DNA from 2 places in the Devosia chinhatensis genome. Region 1 is predicted to be linked to the other one. Evidence: predicted binding sites of a transcription regulator. Region 1 holds the regulator's gene; the other holds the start of a gene.
What was found. The regulator LexA, encoded in region 1, represses DNA repair genes until DNA is damaged. The targets are predictions, from matches to a motif close to TGTTCNNNNTGTGTTCNG.

Region 1 (7,943 bases):
GAGCCGCGACCAGGCAAATTCTCCGATCCGCACGACCTTGATGCCGAGTTCGGCCATTCGCCGGGCGTCTGTCTGCCACCAGTCTTCAGGCCAATGTTCAGGGTAGTAGCAGACGCCAATCGCGGGGTTCATCGTTGGTCTCAGAGTTGGATGCGCGCTTCGGGCAGGCCGGCGACATCAAGGTCGATGTAGAACAGGCCACCGGCGACCTTTTCCTTGGCCAACTGCTCGGGCGACATGGTCTTGTTGGCCGTGGTGATATAGAGGCGCTTGAGGTCGCGACCCCCGAAAGCCGGGCAGGTGACCTGGCTCACCGGCAGTTCGACGATGCGGTCGATCGTGCCATCGGGAGCATAGCGGATGACGCAGCTTCCGCCCCAGCGAGCGTTCCAGAGATAGCCTTCGCTATCGAGCACGGCGCCATCGGGATAACCGCGATGGTCCGCGACATCGGCAAAGACCGACCATTCGCCCAGGGGCATGCCGGTCTCCGGATCTGTCTGGCAGGTGAGGATTTTCTGTGTGGGGGTATCGGCCCAATAGGCGGTGCGGCCATCCGCGGTAAAGCAGGTCGCGTTGGGGATGGATGCGTCGGAGATGATCTTGCTGACGCTGCCGCGGCGATAATGATAGACCGCGCCTTTGTTGCTGCCTTCATCCTTGACCATGGTGCCGATCCAATAGGCGCCGGAGGGGTGGACGCGGCTGTCATTGGTGCGGTTGGAGGGCACGTCGCGCTCGATATCGACGAGGTGCTCGACCGCGCCTGTGGTCAAGTTGAGCCGCTTGAGGCCGGTTTCCGCGGCAAGCGCCAGGTTTTCATCGTCGATGATCGCGGCTGCGGCCACGATCTCGTCGAAATGCCACTCGCCTTTGGCTTCCCCGTCCTCGTCGGCGGCGAACAGGGTGCGATTGTTGATGTCGAACCAGAAGATCTGCTGGCGGCCATCATGCCAGAAAGGGCCTTCGCCCAAGGCGCACTGGCTGTCGATGAGAAGTTTTGCTGTATCGGTCACGCATTGGCTCCCTTGTCGTAGGCGGCAACGGCCAGGGCGGCCCGGTCGGCGACTTCGGCGACACTCATGCCCGGCTTGAAGAGGTAGGTGCCCAGACCGAAGCCGGTGCAACCCACGGCGAAGAATTCGTGGAAATTGTCGGGATTGGCGCCGCCCACGGCATAGACGGGCAGAGCAGGCGGCAGCACCGCCTTCATGGCCTTGATGCCTTTGGCGCCCAGGATTTCGGCGGGAAAGAACTTGAGCCCCGTGGCACCGGCGCGGATCGCGGCGAAGGCGTCGGTGGGGGAGAAGACGCCGGGATAGGACTTGAGCCCGAGCGAGACCGTTTCGGCGATTACGGCCGGATTGGTATCGGGCGAGACGATGAAGGTGCCGCCCGCGCCGGCTACGGCTCGTACATCTTCTGGCGAGAGCACGGTGCCGGCGCCGATCTCGGCGCGGTCAGCGAGCGCCTGTGCAGCCTTGCTGATGCTCTCGACAGCATTGGGAGAATTGAGCGGTACTTCGATCAGCGTGATGCCGGCATCGACCAGCGCGGTACAGACAGGCACCGCTTCTGCGGTGGTGATGCCCCGCAGGATGGCGATGATGTGGCGATGAGTCATGACGATTTTCCTTGGTGCAGTCGGGCATGGGCGAGCCTGAGACCGGCGAGCACAGCCTCTGTCGCGTCGATCGGGCGACCGCTGGCGCCAGCCATGTCCAGGACGCGGGCATAAAGCCTGCAGAGTACGGTCGAGCCGATCAGCGGCACCGGATCGGTGCCGAACTGGTTACGGTTGGCAGCGATTTCCGTTCCGATCAGCAGGCCGGAAAGATAGCCCGCGCTCCAGGGGGGGCTGCGGTCGGAGAGGAGCATTCCTGCGCGGACCTTGAACAGGCGGCCCAGCAGGTCCTCGGGATGATTGAGGCCTTCGCGGGCGCCGCTATCGAACCCATCGTCCCGCTCGGCGTCGTCGAGCGGACCGGAGAGCGAATGTCGCAAGACGGAATGGGTCTTGAGCAGGTCGAACATCTCGCCTGTCATGGCGGTGGTGAAGCGGGCGATATGCGTGCCGTTCAGCACCGCCCATTTCGAATGTGTTCCGGGCATGCAGACGATGCCCGCATAGCCCGGGACAAGCTCGGAGAGGCCCAGAAGCTGGGTTTCTTCCCCGCGCATGACGTTTTCACCGCCCTGGCGCTGGCAGACGCCCGGCAGGATGGACACGGAGAGCGGCATGTCGCCCATGGGCGGACGCACCGCACGGCCAGCCAGATCCAGGAGGTCGGCCGGCGCGTCGAGATAAGGCGCTTCCATCCAGCCCTGGCGCGCGCCGGCCATGCCGCAGACCAGCACCTCCACCGGGCCCGCAGGCAGCGGAAGATTGGCCAGGACGTCCGTCAGCGCGGCCGGAAACTGACCAGGCGCAAGCTTGCCCATGCCCTTATCCGATCCGGCGGAAGCGACGATGTCCCCTTCAGCGCCCAGACCCCAGGCGCGCAGATTGGACGTGCCCCAATCCACCGCCACCCATTCGATGCTTGTCGTCAAACTCGATCCTCACCCATAATTATGGTCCCGGCATGCGGCACCTTTAGCGGCGCTGCGTCCGCGTCGCCAGCCGCGAAGAATTTGCTCCCGTCCTAGCCCGGGCGGGCCGGTTCTGGCTTGCCGGCCAGTAAGATGGAGCAATCGCTGCGGCAGATGTCTAGCATTTCCATCGGCCCGAAGGAATTGTATGATTTTTTCGCCGGAGGACATTCACATGTTCGGCTGGCGTGCTAGAAGGGTTTCCAGCAAGGCCTCCAAGTCCGGATGCGGACGATTTAGGATGATGATGATGAGTGCAGACACTGGCGGCGCGGGCAGCCGCAAACTGAGATCGCGCGCCTGGTTCGACAATCCCGACAACCCGGACATGACCGCGCTTTATCTTGAGCGCTACATGAATTACGGCGTGTCGCGCGAGGAATTGCAGTCGGACAAGCCGATCATCGGCATTGCCCAGACTGGGTCGGACCTCAGCCCCTGTAATCGCCACCACATGGTTCTGGCCGAGCGCCTGCGCGAAGGCATTCGCGAAGCCGGCGGCATTGCCATCGAGTTCCCGGTGCATCCGATCCAGGAAACGGGCAAGCGCCCGACGGCAGGTCTCGACCGCAACCTGGCCTATCTCGGCCTGGTCGAAGTTCTCTATGGCTACCCGCTTGACGGCGTCGTGCTGACCATCGGCTGCGACAAGACCACCCCGGCCATGCTGATGGGCGCGGCCACGGTCAACATCCCCGCCATCGCTCTGTCCGTGGGGCCGATGCTGAACGGCTGGCACAAGGGTGAGCGGACCGGTTCGGGCACCATCGTCTGGAAGGCGCGCCAGCTCCTGGCCGCTGGCGAGATCGATTATCCCAAGTTCATCGAGCTGGTGGCCTCTTCCGCGCCGTCGACCGGCTATTGCAACACGATGGGCACGGCTTCGACGATGAATTCTCTGGCCGAGGCGCTGGGCATGCAGCTGCCCGGTTCTGCGGCTATTCCGGCGCCCTATCGCGACCGTCAGGAGATGGCGTACCGCACCGGCAAGCGGGCGGTGGAGATGGTGCACGAGGACCTCAAGCCCTCCGACATCCTCACCAAGGAGAACTTCCTCAACGCCATCGTGGTCAACTCTGCCATCGGCGGCTCGACCAATGCCCCGATCCATATCAATGCCATTGCCCGCCATATCGGCGTCGACCTCAATATAGACGAATGGCAGAGCCACGGGCTCAAGGTGCCGCTGTTGGTGAACCTGCAGCCGGCGGGCGAATATCTGGGCGAGGACTATTACCATGCCGGCGGTGTTCCGGCGGTGGTGAACGAGCTGATGGGCCAGGGCCTGATCCACGAGAATGCGCCCACGGTCAACGGCAAGACCATCGGCGAGAATTGCCGGAACACGGTGATCGAGGACGACAAGGTCATCCGGCACTTCGACAATCCGCTCAAGGCGGAGGCCGGGTTCCTGGTGCTGCGGGGCAATCTGTTCGACAACGCCATCATGAAGACCAGCGTGATCTCGCCCGAGTTCCGGGAGCGCTACCTCTCGGACCCGGTTCATCCGGGTATGTTCGAGGGCAAGGCGGTGGTGTTCGACGGTCCGGAGGACTATCACCACCGCATCGACGATCCCTCGCTCGAGATCGACGAACATACACTGCTGTTCATGCGCGGCGCGGGCCCGATCGGGTATCCGGGCGCCGCAGAAGTCGTCAACATGCGGCCGCCCGATTACCTGATCAAAAAGGGCGTGCATTCGCTGGCCTGCATCGGTGACGGTCGGCAGTCGGGCACATCGGGTTCGCCTTCCATTCTCAATGCGTCGCCGGAAGCAGCGGCGGGTGGCAACCTCGCTATCCTCAAGACCGGCGACCGGGTGCGGATCGACCTCAACAAGGGCGAAGCCGATATCCTAATCTCGGATGAGGAAATTGCATCACGCCGTGCGGCTCTCGAGGCCGATGGCGGCTACAAATTCCCCAAGCACCAGACACCCTGGCAGGAGATTCAGCGCGGGCTGGTCGACCAGCTCGGCAGCGGCGCGGTTCTACGTCCGGCGGTCAAGTATCAGCGGATCGCCCAGAATGAAGGCATTCCGCGCGACAATCACTGATTGCTTCGCGCCATCACATATGGCCGGCCCCGAGATGATTGGGGCCGGCTTTTTTTTCGAAGCGAACCCGGCGAGGCGTGGCCTCGGGTAAAAGGTGCGCAAAAGGGGTGAGACGTCCGCCTCGCCGGGTCGACAGGCCAGTGTTCCGCTTCTCTCGCCCCGTGCCGACATGCCTGCCCGCACCGGATCGACTGGACTTCATCTCCGGCGCTGTTGCCGCAAGATGTCGCCGAGATGGCAAGACAGCCACCATCCTGGCAATCCGCAGCCCGGCTTATGGGTCTGCAGGGAGAAAAACGGGCTTCGATATGGGCGACCCCACATCACCTGCCATTGCCGCCCAACCACTCGTCATGACCGCGCTTCAGGAAGCAATGGCGCAAGGATAGGCTCAGCGAATGGTGCCGGGGATAAGTGGCTTGGTGACAATCGGGCGCAAACGCAAAAAGCCCGCCATGGGCGGGCCTTTCCGACAGCGCAGACATTTGCTCAGTATTTGCGAAGCAGGCCCACGAGACGACCCTGGACCTTCACCCGATCCGGCGGGAATATGCGGGTTTCATAGGCGGGGTTGGCCGCCTCGAGGGCCACCGTGTCGCCCTTGCGGCGCAGGCGCTTGAGGGTTGCTTCCTCATCATCGACAAGCGCCACGATGATCTCGCCGGTGGATGCATGTTCCTGCTTCTTGATGAGCACGGTATCGCCATCGAAAATGCCGGCTTCAATCATCGAATCACCACGCACCTCAAGGGCATAATGCTCGCCTGCGCCGAGCATTTCGGGCGGCACAGCGATGGTGTGGGAATGGCTCTGAATGGCCTCGATGGGCGTACCAGCGGCAATGCGCCCCATGACGGGAATGGAAACCGGACGGGCATAATCATCGGACAGACCGCCCGAGCGGGCCGGCGGGGACGCCACCTTGCCCAGATTGCCCTCGATGACGGAGGGCTCGAAGCGCGCCTTGCGACCGCCCAGGGACGGGTTCATCGAATCGGGGAGCTTGACGACTTCAAGCGCGCGGGCGCGATTGGGAAGACGGCGGATGAACCCGCGCTCTTCCAGCGCAGTGATCAAACGATGGATGCCGGACTTGGACGCCAGATCAAGCGCATCCTTCATTTCATCGAAGGAGGGCGGAATGCCGCTTTCTTTCATCCTTTCGTGGATGAACATCAGCAATTCATGTTGTTTGCGCGTCAGCATCGGCCCTCGACCCCAGAATCGGAACATAGACGGAACGACTATAAGTGTTCCATTTATGTTCTGCAATAACCCGTGCGGAATTCTAGAAGGCGTCGATGGGCAGGGCTTCAACGAGCGTGCCCGCGCGCTGGCCGGGATCGTTCTCGGGTTGCACGATCAGCATGTCCGCGCCCGCCAAGGACGAGGTGTGGCCGCTGTCGGTCTGGGCAATCGGCAGGAGGTGCGGTCCTTCCGGCAAGTGGACCAGGCTTGCGCGCATGAAATGGCGACGGGCGGCATTTGGCGGCGTATCGGCCGCCAGCGGAAGACGCCAATGCTCGGGCTCATCGAGACCCAGCCAGGCGCGCAGGGTCGGCTTGATGAAGACCAACGCCGTCACCATGGCCGACACCGGATTTCCGGGCAGGCCGAAGACGAGCGTCTTGCCGCGCGTTCCGAACATCAGCGGCTTTCCGGGTCGCATGTTAATGCGCCAGAAGTCGAGGGTGACGCCCATATCTTTCAAGGCATCCTGCACCAGATCGTGTTCGCCGACCGATGCGCCCCCGGTGGTTATCAGAATGTCGGGGGCGGCGGCAAAGGCGTGCTCCAGCCTGTCGCGAAGAGCGTTAGCTTGGTCCTCGACGATGCCGTGGTCGGTCATCGCTTCGGCATAGGGGGCGAGCATGGCGCCGAGGCCGAAGCTGTTGGACGCCACGATCTGATCCTGGCCAAGGGGCGTGCCGGGCAGAACCAGTTCGTCGCCGGTGGCCAGGAGGCCGATCCGCGGGCGGCGGGAGACGGCGAGCGTCGCGGCATTTGCGGCAGCGGCCACCGCGATGCGCATGGGCGTCAGGCGCGTGCCGATGTCGATGAGGCTCTGGCCATTGGTGAAATCATTGCCGCGCGGGCGGATGCTGTGGCCAAGGCGGGCAGGGGCAGTGAACCGGACAAAATCGCCCTCGCGCACGGCCTGTTCCTGCATGATGACGGTATCGGCGCCGGCGGGCACGGGCGCGCCAGTGAAGATGCGAACCGCTTCCCCTGGAGCAATGCTTCCGGCGAACGCGGCGCCGGCCTGAGACATCCCGACGATCCTCAGGCGTGCGCCTTCCGCGACATCGGCGGCGCGCATGGCATAGCCGTCCATGGCGCTGGCATCGAAGGGCGGCTGGTCATGGCGTGCGAGGAGCGGCTGGGCCAGGACGCGACCCTCCGCGGAAGACAGAGGGACCTCTTCGGCCACGATTTCGGGCACATGGGCGAGAATGGCCCTGAGGGCGTCTTCGACGGGCAGGAGGCTCATGACGTGCGCACGAAATCGCCGGACTTGCCGCCCGACTTTTCGACCAGGCAAAGATCGGACACGACCATGGCGCGATCGATGGCCTTGGCCATGTCGTAAAGGGTGAGCGCGGCGGTGGACGCGGCCAGCAAGGCTTCCATTTCCACACCTGTTTGGCCGGTGGTTTCGGCGCTGGCGAGGATCAGTAATGAGGCTTCGCCATCGGCTTTTATGTCCACGCTGACATGGGTCAGCGGGATGGGGTGGCACAGGGGAATGAGATCTGCGGTCTTCTTGGCAGCCATGATCCCGGCAATGCGGGCCGTGGCCAGCGCATCGCCCTTCTTGAGCCCGCCTTCGAGAATCGTGGCGATGGTCTCGGCCTGGCCGGACAGGCGTGCCTGCGCGACAGCCCGGCGACGCGTAACCGCCTTGTCACCGATATCGACGATGTGGGCCTCGCCCTTGTCATTGAGATGGGTGAGGCGCGGGGAAGTCATGGGCTGACCGTTTCGGGAGCGCCCTTGAGCAGGGTGCGCGTGGCGGCAATGACATCCTCCTGTCGCATCAGGCTTTCGCCGACAAGGAACGTGGCGACGCCGCAGCGGTCGTCGAGCATGCGCAGATGTTCGTGGTTGACGATGCCGCTTTCGCTGACCAGCGTGACGCCGTCGGGGATGCCGGCCGCCAGGGTGATAGTGGTTTCCAGCGTGGTCTCGAAGGTGCGCAGATTGCGGTTATTGATGCCGATGAACCTCGATTCGAGCGCCAAGGCACGGTCCAGTTCGATGCGGTCATGGACTTCCACCAGCGCATCCATGC
Region 2 (7,943 bases), 1.0 Mb from region 1:
CCCACCGCTTGTTGGCTTCATCGAGCGCCTGCATGACCCGTGCGGCTCGCTCATGGTCGAGACCATCGAACAAGGCTTGCTGCGATCCTGATGGCGGCACCAGGTCCTGCGTGACGATGCCGGCCTTGGCGTAGCGGTATCCCGACTTCCAGAGCTGGTCGACGGCGCGCCGGCTGGCCTTGATCAACGTCAGAGTGTCGTTGGTGGCCTCGGGCAGATCCACGGTCATCGATACGCTGCGCTGCGGTTCATCGTCGTCGAACCGGCTGGTGTGCATGAAGACGGTGACCTGGTCGGTGGCGAGGCCATGGCGCCTGAGCTTCTCGCCAAGACGAGTGGCGTAGCCGGCTACGGCTTGCTCCATCTCCGGCTTGCGGGTGACGCGTTGCCCGAACGACCGAGTGACGGCACATCCTTGGCGCACCGGCGGTACGGTCTCAAGCGGCAGGCACGATCGACCATTGAGTTCATGCACTAGCCGCTCGCCGACGACGGTCATGAGCTGCCGGGCTTGCCGCGGCTCCAGGTCTCGCACCTGACCGGCGAACTGAATGCCCATGGCGGCGAGCTTGGCTTGGTTGGCGGGCCCAATGCCCCAGACGTCGCCGATCGGGAAGTCGGCCATTACTCGCTCTCGTTCGGTGGAGCCGCTGAGATCAAGGACGCCATCGGCCAGCTTCTTGGCCACCTTGTTGGCGAGCTTGGCAAGGGTCTTGGTTGGGCCGATACCGACGCAAGTCGGGATGCCCGACCACTGCTTGACCGTCGACCGCAGGTCCTTCGCCCAGGTGGTGCGGTCCTTCACCGGCAGCCGGCTGACGTCGATGAAGCTTTCATCGATCGAATAAATCTCTACGTCCGGGCTGAAGCGGTCGTAGATCTGGTTCAGGCGCCGGCTCATGTCGCCATAGAGAGCATAATTGCTGGACAGCGCCACCACGCCTTCGCGCCGGCACAGGTCCTTGATCTGGAAGTACGGGTGGCCCATGCGGATGCCGAGGGCTTTTGCCTCGTTGGTGCGCGCCACGGCACAGCCGTCGTTGTTGCTGAGGACGATGACGGGACGCTTCTCGAGCCGCGGATCGAACACGCGCTCGCAGGAGCAGTAGAAGCTGTTGCCGTCGACCAGCGCGAAGGCAGTCATTTCTTGAGATCGCGGATGGTCGCCGTCACCACGCCCCACACAGATACTTCTGTCCCTTCCGAGATCAGGAAGGGCGGCAGCTTGGCGTTCTCGTTCTGCAGCACGAAGACGCCGCCACGACGATGGAGGCGCTTGAGTGTTGGTTCGCCGTCGATGATCGCGAGAACGATGGACCGATGCTTGGGCGCCAACGAACGGTCGACGATGACGACATCGCCGGGGAATATCTTCACGTCGATCATGCAGTCGCCGACGACCCGCCACAGGAAGGTCGCGGTCGGGTTCTGAACTAGCACCTGGTTCAGGTCGATCATGTCCTCGATGAAGTCGTCTGCCGGCGAGGGGAAGCCGGCGTGGACGGTTTGACCGACGAGGGGCACGCTCAGCTGGATCAGCGAGGACACGGGCACCGGCATGCGGTGGTCAGCGATGGCGGTGGTGAGGTCCATATCGTCTCCGTCGTCGATTCCTTTCAGGATGAGCGATGGCTACGAACAAAACAAGAACACTATTTGAGCTGATGCGGTTGACAGCAGTGGCTATTGATGGCCAGCGAAGGGCACCTGTCCTGCCGGAGCATTACAGATGACGGGGCCGCCGGCGCGTTCGTACTCCGACAGCAGGCCAGCTCGTCTCGAAGCCATCATCGGCTTGCCAGGCCAAGCCGAACCCATTTTCATTTGCAAGCGCCAAGTCGTGCGCGCAGGGTTTGCAGCCCACGACGATGAGGAGCTTCGGGTCGCCAGCCTGTTTCTGTCGGTAATCCAGAAGTTGCCCGATAGCAGTTCGTATCGCGAACCGCACCGTAGCAGGGTCGCTCGGCTTCACCTCAACCAGCACGGTCCCGATCTCGGCATCCTCGTACCTCAGGTCCACGCGCTCAAGGTTAGGTAGTATGCCCGTTGCACCAGAAGCCTCCAGGAAGTCCTCGAAGGCCGTCTGCAAGTGGTGGTGCTTCGGGGTAATCTGGAACTCGTTCTCCTGTAGGTAGCGCGTATAGGGATCGCTTGCGGTCGCGGCACTACGGCCAGAACCGCCGCGTGGGGGCGGCGCGTTCCGCACGTGCGGCGCAGAGACTTCGTCGAAGTCGTCTGTCGAAAGCCAACCGATAATTGGGTGGGAAGACGGCAGTGCGTCGGCGATGATGGAAAGCGCCTGGTCGGGCCTGACAGCCTGGTAGCTGCCGTGCATCTTTACGATCGCCTGACGGGGCTTCGCGGGATCTGAGGACGGAATGAGGTCGTCGGGGATTATCGGCACAGGTTTGCTGAACCAAGCGTAATGCGTCTGCGGGCAACGCCACTGCACCCACTTGTGCGCACCTTTCCAATGCCTGTCGAACTCCGACTTGCTGGACTTTCGCTGTCTTATCCCCTCAAGCTTCCAAAGCTCGGCGCCGTAGGCACGTAACTTGAGATCCCGCGCTATCGCATCTCGGTCTTCATCCGTGTTGGTGTATACAGCGCAAGCTACCCCAACGGCATAGAACCGCCCCTCCAGCATCGTGGTCATCACGATCCCAAGGTCACCGTCCTCGGCATATTGGAACATCTGACCCTTGCCTTGGGTATGGAATACCTTCCAACCTTTCCAAACCCAATCGGATCTGCCGTTCCACTCCTCGTGCCCATAGCCGTGATCCCCTGCATACCCGCTCGACGTGGCATCTCCGGTTGGAAAGAGATAGCCGTTCGAGTTCCACACGATCGGCTTAAGCACCACCATCTTACTCAATTTGCTCTCCCGTAGATGTCCTAAACATCCTGCAACATCGCCATGCGCTTCGTAATCTGGCTGAACGTCATCGGCAGGAACGACTGGTGATCAACGCCACAGTCCCACCGGCGGCGCGTGGAGGGGATCCGGTCATGGGTATGCCCATGGAAGTGCAGGTCACCCGAGAAGTAGCCTTCCCACTCCATAAGCGGGTAGTGGCAGAGGACGACCTTGCAGTCGCGCGCCACGAGGGTGCGGATGTCGTCGACGCTTGCCCAGTCCAGCTTTGTGCGCACTTCCTCCCCATCATGGTTGCCCACGATCAGCCTCTTGATCCCGTGGAGGCGTTTGAAGTTCGTCGCTACCTCATCGAATGGTACATCGTCTCCGGCTACGTCACCCAGGTGCCAAACCGTATCCCGAGGCTGAACCAGGTCGTTCCATTTGCGGACAAGGTCACGATCGTGCGCCTTGATGCCAGGGTAGGGCCGTGCCGCCATATCGAGGATCCCGGTATGACCGAAGTGCGTATCACCGACGAACCAGTGCCTATGGTCGATCACTGTCAGGTTGGCGTTGCTCATGCCAGGTGCCTCTCAATTCAGTGGTGCAGTTTATCCCCGGCGTCGGCCAAAGGCTTATGCTTTGTCCATCAGGAGGAAGCAGATGCTGCAGATATTGGCAACGGCGACTGGAACGGTGTTGGCCGCATTGGGCTGGGCGCTCCAGCGCAGAATGCGCGGAGATGCCATGGACGAGACGATCAGGCGACGGCTTCGTCTTGTCGAGCTCTACCAACGCATGAAATCGGTTGGCCTCGATGTCAGAGCGCTGGACCGGCTCGAAGGCGAACTCACTGGACCAAGAAGTGAGCAAAAAAGAGCTGAAACACCCGAAAACCAGACCGATACCGCTTCCGTCCGGGTCTTTCGTTAGGCGTGAACAATGATTACCGATTGGTGGTCAGTGCAGAACATTGGTTGTTAAAGCACAACTTTGGTGTTTTCACCATCACCACCAACCACCAGTCGGCAGATGACAATAGAGAATTGACACAAGGGTTTGCGCTAAGGCGACTTCACCGGATATCGCTGAGAGCGATCGTCAACTCCTAGACGTCTCGGTTCAATCTGCGTTCCAGGCAAGACCCTTCCTCGACGACGCCGATGTCGAGCGTTTCTGCAACCTCCTCGACTCGATGCGCCAGCGCACCAACACGCGCTTCATGGTCATCACAGGGCAGGGGACCACTCTAGAGTACTTCGGATCGCATTTTACGCTTCCGGTTGACTCATCTCATGCTTCCATGCGCAGCTTATGCTTCACTGAACATAGACCGCTTCGCGAAAACTTTCGGCAGTCGTCAGGTCCACCGAGACGAGCTGGCTGACGCCGCGCTCGGCCATGGTCACGCCGAACAGCCGGTCCATCCGGCTCATGGTAATCGGATTGTGCGTGATGACCATGAAGCGCGTATTGGTGCGCTGGCGCATGCTGTCGAGGAGGTTGCAGAACCGCTCGACATTGGCATCGTCGAGGGGCGCATCGACCTCGTCGAGCACGCAGATCGGGGCGGGATTGGTGAGGAAGACCGCAAAGATCAGGCTCATGGCGGTGAGCGCCTGCTCGCCGCCCGACAACAGGGTCATGGTCTGCGGCTTCTTGCCAGGCGGGCGGGCGATGATCTCGAGCCCGGCTTCCAGCGGATCCTCGCTTTCCACAAAGCTCAGCTCCGCCGTGCCGCCGCCGAACAGGGTGGTGAACAATTCCTGAAAATAGGCATTCACCTTGCCGAACGCCTCGTTGAGCCGGGCGCGGCCCTCGCGGTTGAGCGTTGAAATGCCGGCGCGCAGCTTGGCGATGGCCTCGATGACGTCGTCGCGATCGGCCACCATGGTATCGAGCCGGGCCTGGACCTCCTCGGCTTCCTTCTCGGCACCCAGATTGACCCCGCCCAGCCGCTCGCGCTCGGCCCTCAGCCGGTCGAGCTTCTGCTCGATGGCCGGCTCGGCGGGCAAAGCCTGTTCGGGGCGGATGCCGGACGCTTCGAGCGTGCGGCTGGCCGGAATGCCCAGTGTCTCCTCGATCTGCCGCTCGATCTGCTGGCGCTGGGCCATGCTGCCCTTGAGCCGCTCCTCGATGCGGGTCAGCTCGATGCGCACCGAATTGAGCGTATCGCCGGCGGCTTTCAGCGCCCGGTCGGCATCGCGCCATTCGGTCTGGGCGCGGCTGAGGCTGTCACCGGCGGCCTGGTGTTCGTCTCGCGCTGTTTCGATCTGGTCTTCGAGCTGGGCGCGGCGGCTGGCAAAGCCGTCCGGCGCTTCGCTGAGCTCGGCGAGCTGCGCATTGACCTCGCCCAGGCGCTGGTCGAGGATATCGATCTGGGCGCGGGCGGCGTCACGACGGCGTTGCCAGGCTGCGCTGTCGCGGGCCAGCTGATCGATACGGGCCTGGCGCATACGCGCGCCGGCCTCGACATTGCCGAGCGTGACGCGGGCCTGATCGGCACGGTCACGCAGGGCCAGAAGGCGTTGCTGCCCGGCTTCGACAGCATCGGCCATCGTCGTCTCGTCGCCCGCCTCGAACAGCAAGTCCTCGGCCTCGGCCTGCATCGCCTCGGCTTCGACAAGGCTGGCAGTGAGCCGGGCCTGCGCCTCTTCGAGGGTGGAGCGACGCGTGGCGAGATCGCCAGCGGCGCGTTGGGCTTTGTCATGGCCGGCCTGGGCAGCACCGATGGCATGCTGGGCGGCACGCCAGTCCTCGCGCGCCTGGCGCTCGGCATGACGGGCTTCATCGAGCCCTTTGGCGCGGGCCTCGACATCGCGCTTCCAGGCATTGCGCTCGGCCTTGGCTCGGGTGAGTTCCTCGTCCAGCTCGGCCAGCCGGTTGCGCTGGGCCAGGCGCTGCGCGGCCGGGCTGGGCGCATCGGCAGCGGCGACGAAACCGTCCCAGCGCCACATCGCACCATCCAGCGTCACGAGGCGCTGGCCGGGCTTGAGAGCGGCCATCAGCGCCGGGCCGTCCACCGCGTCAACGAGCCCAATCTGGGCCAGGCGGCGTTCGAGCAGATTGAGCCCCCTGACATGGCGCGACAGGGGCTCGGCGCCCTGCGGCAAAGGCGGATCGTCATAGCGATCGATGGCGATCGACCAGTGCATCGGCGCGCCGGCATCCGAGGACGCTTCGAGATCATCGCCCAGGGCGGCGCCGAGCGCGGTTTCGTAGCCGGGCGCAACCTGCAACTCGTCCATGACGGCAGGCCAGAGGCTGGCGCCGGTATTGAGCATGCGGGCCAGGGTCGAGGCTTCGGCGTCGAGCCGGGTGACGAGCGCCTCGAGCTCGGCAAGGCGCGGCCGGGCCTCGTCGAGCGCGTCCTGTGCCGACCCGGCCTGTTCTTCGGCGGCGATGGCGCGCTGTTCGGCCTGGGCGGCGTGTTCCTGCGCGGCCTCGAGTGCGGCCCGGCTGAGCCCCAGCGTCTCATCGGCATCGAGCCGGGCGACGAGTTCGCCTCGCTCGGTTTCGATATCGGCCAATTGCTGGGCAAGGCGCGTCTGGCGGCTGCGGGCATCGAGTACCGATCGCTCGGCCTGGGCGCGGCGGGCCCGCATCTGCGCCAGCGCATCGGCGGCCTCGCGGGTCTCGGCTTCGGCCGCATTGGCGGCGGCTCGGGCAGCGTCGGCCAGTTCGCGCGCGGCATCGAATGCGGCCTGGGCCTCTTCCTGCTCGGCGGTCAGCTGCGCGATCTCGTCATGATAGGCCGAAAGGGTCGTCTCGCTCTCGGCGATCAGGTCGCGTTCGCGCGTCCCGTCTGCTGCGATCTGGTGCAGGCGTCCCTCGAGCTCGACGCGGCGCTGGCCAAGCCGGCGCGCCTCGTCGGCGAGCTGTTCGGCCAGGATCGTGTAGCGTTGCAGCACCGCCCCGGTGACCGCTTCGCGCTCGCGCAGCGGGGTCAGCGCGCCCTCAGCGGTCTCGGCGGCCTGGAGCGTCAGGTGATGGGCGTGATTGGCGTCTGCCAGTGCGCGGATCAGCACCGCCTGGCTGGCCTCATTTTCTTTTTCCGCGACGCGGCTCGCCACCCAGCGCAGATGGAAGAGGGTCGCCTCGATGCGGCGGATGTCCCCCGAAAGGCTGCGATAACGGGTGGCAAGGCGCGCCTGGCGCTTGAGGGTTTCGAGCTGGGAGCCGACCTGGGCGATGATGTCGTCGACGCGCTCGAGATTGCCCTCGGCTGCGCGCAGGCGCAATTCCGCCTCGTGCCGCCGGGAATGAAGGCCCGAAATTCCGGCGGCTTCTTCGAGCAGGGCGCGCCGGGCGGTGGGCTTGGCAGCGATGAGTTCGCCAATCTGTCCCTGCCGCACCATCGAGGGAGAACGCGAACCCGTCGAGGCATCGGCAAAGAGGAGCTGCACGTCGCGGGCGCGGGTTTCCTTGCCGTTGACCTTATAGACGGAGCCGGCCTCGCGCTCGATGCGGCGAGTGACTTCGAGGATGTCGGCCGTATTGAGGGCGGCGGGCGCCGTGCGGTCGGCATTGTCGAGGACGAGCGTAACCTCGGCCGTGTTGCGCGCCGGGCGATTGCCGGAGCCCGAAAAGATGACATCGTCCATGCCCGAGGCGCGCATGGCCTTGTAAGAGCTTTCGCCCATGACCCAGCGCATGGCCTCGACAAGATTGGACTTGCCACAGCCATTGGGTCCGACAATGCCGGTCAGCCCAGGCTCCATGACGAGCACGGTTTCATCGGAAAAGGACTTGAAGCCATGAAGGTGCAGGCGGGAGAATTTCATGGGCATCCACCCATGTCAGAGCCCGGATTTTCGACCTCTGGTCCTCTCAGGATCAAGACGAAGGTCGAGGTGGTCCAGTAATCCGGTGCTGGACCCCATCCCTCATTCCCTCCCCTCAAGGGGGAGGGACGCGACGGAGCCGGAGCTCCGTCTCGATACTTACTGCGCAGCGGGAGCGGGAGCTTCGGCGGCAGGAGCCATGGCGTCGGCCGCTGGAGCCGTTGCATCGGCAGCCGGTGCGGGCGCCGCAGGGGTCTCGCTCGTCGTGGTCGGAGCGACGAAATCGGCAGGCACGA

Region 2: the regulator LexA is predicted to act here: its motif matches at 1,635-1,652, upstream of VE26_RS01740 (LexA family protein).

Annotation. Positions count from the first base shown of each region.
Region 1 is NZ_JZEY01000054.1:1,375,833-1,383,775, reverse strand. Features, by position in the region: gene VE26_RS06650 (beta-galactosidase) at 1-132, opposite strand, end outside; gene VE26_RS06645 (SMP-30/gluconolactonase/LRE family protein) at 141-1,016, opposite strand; gene VE26_RS06640 (2-dehydro-3-deoxy-6-phosphogalactonate aldolase) at 1,013-1,624, opposite strand; gene VE26_RS06635 (2-dehydro-3-deoxygalactonokinase) at 1,621-2,553, opposite strand; gene VE26_RS06630 (IlvD/Edd family dehydratase) at 2,843-4,651, shown strand; gene lexA (transcriptional repressor LexA) at 5,141-5,857, opposite strand; gene VE26_RS06620 (molybdopterin molybdotransferase MoeA) at 5,940-7,142, opposite strand; gene moaC (cyclic pyranopterin monophosphate synthase MoaC) at 7,139-7,621, opposite strand; gene trpC (indole-3-glycerol phosphate synthase TrpC) at 7,618-7,943, opposite strand, start outside.
Region 2 is NZ_JZEY01000054.1:336,401-344,343, forward strand. Features, by position in the region: gene VE26_RS01735 (Y-family DNA polymerase) at 1-1,144, opposite strand, end outside; gene VE26_RS01740 (LexA family protein) at 1,141-1,593, opposite strand; gene VE26_RS16940 (hypothetical protein) at 1,724-2,878, opposite strand; gene VE26_RS01750 (metallophosphoesterase) at 2,899-3,444, opposite strand; gene VE26_RS01755 (hypothetical protein) at 3,527-3,796, shown strand; gene VE26_RS01760 (chromosome segregation SMC family protein) at 4,183-7,647, opposite strand; gene VE26_RS01765 (DsbA family protein) at 7,807-7,943, opposite strand, start outside.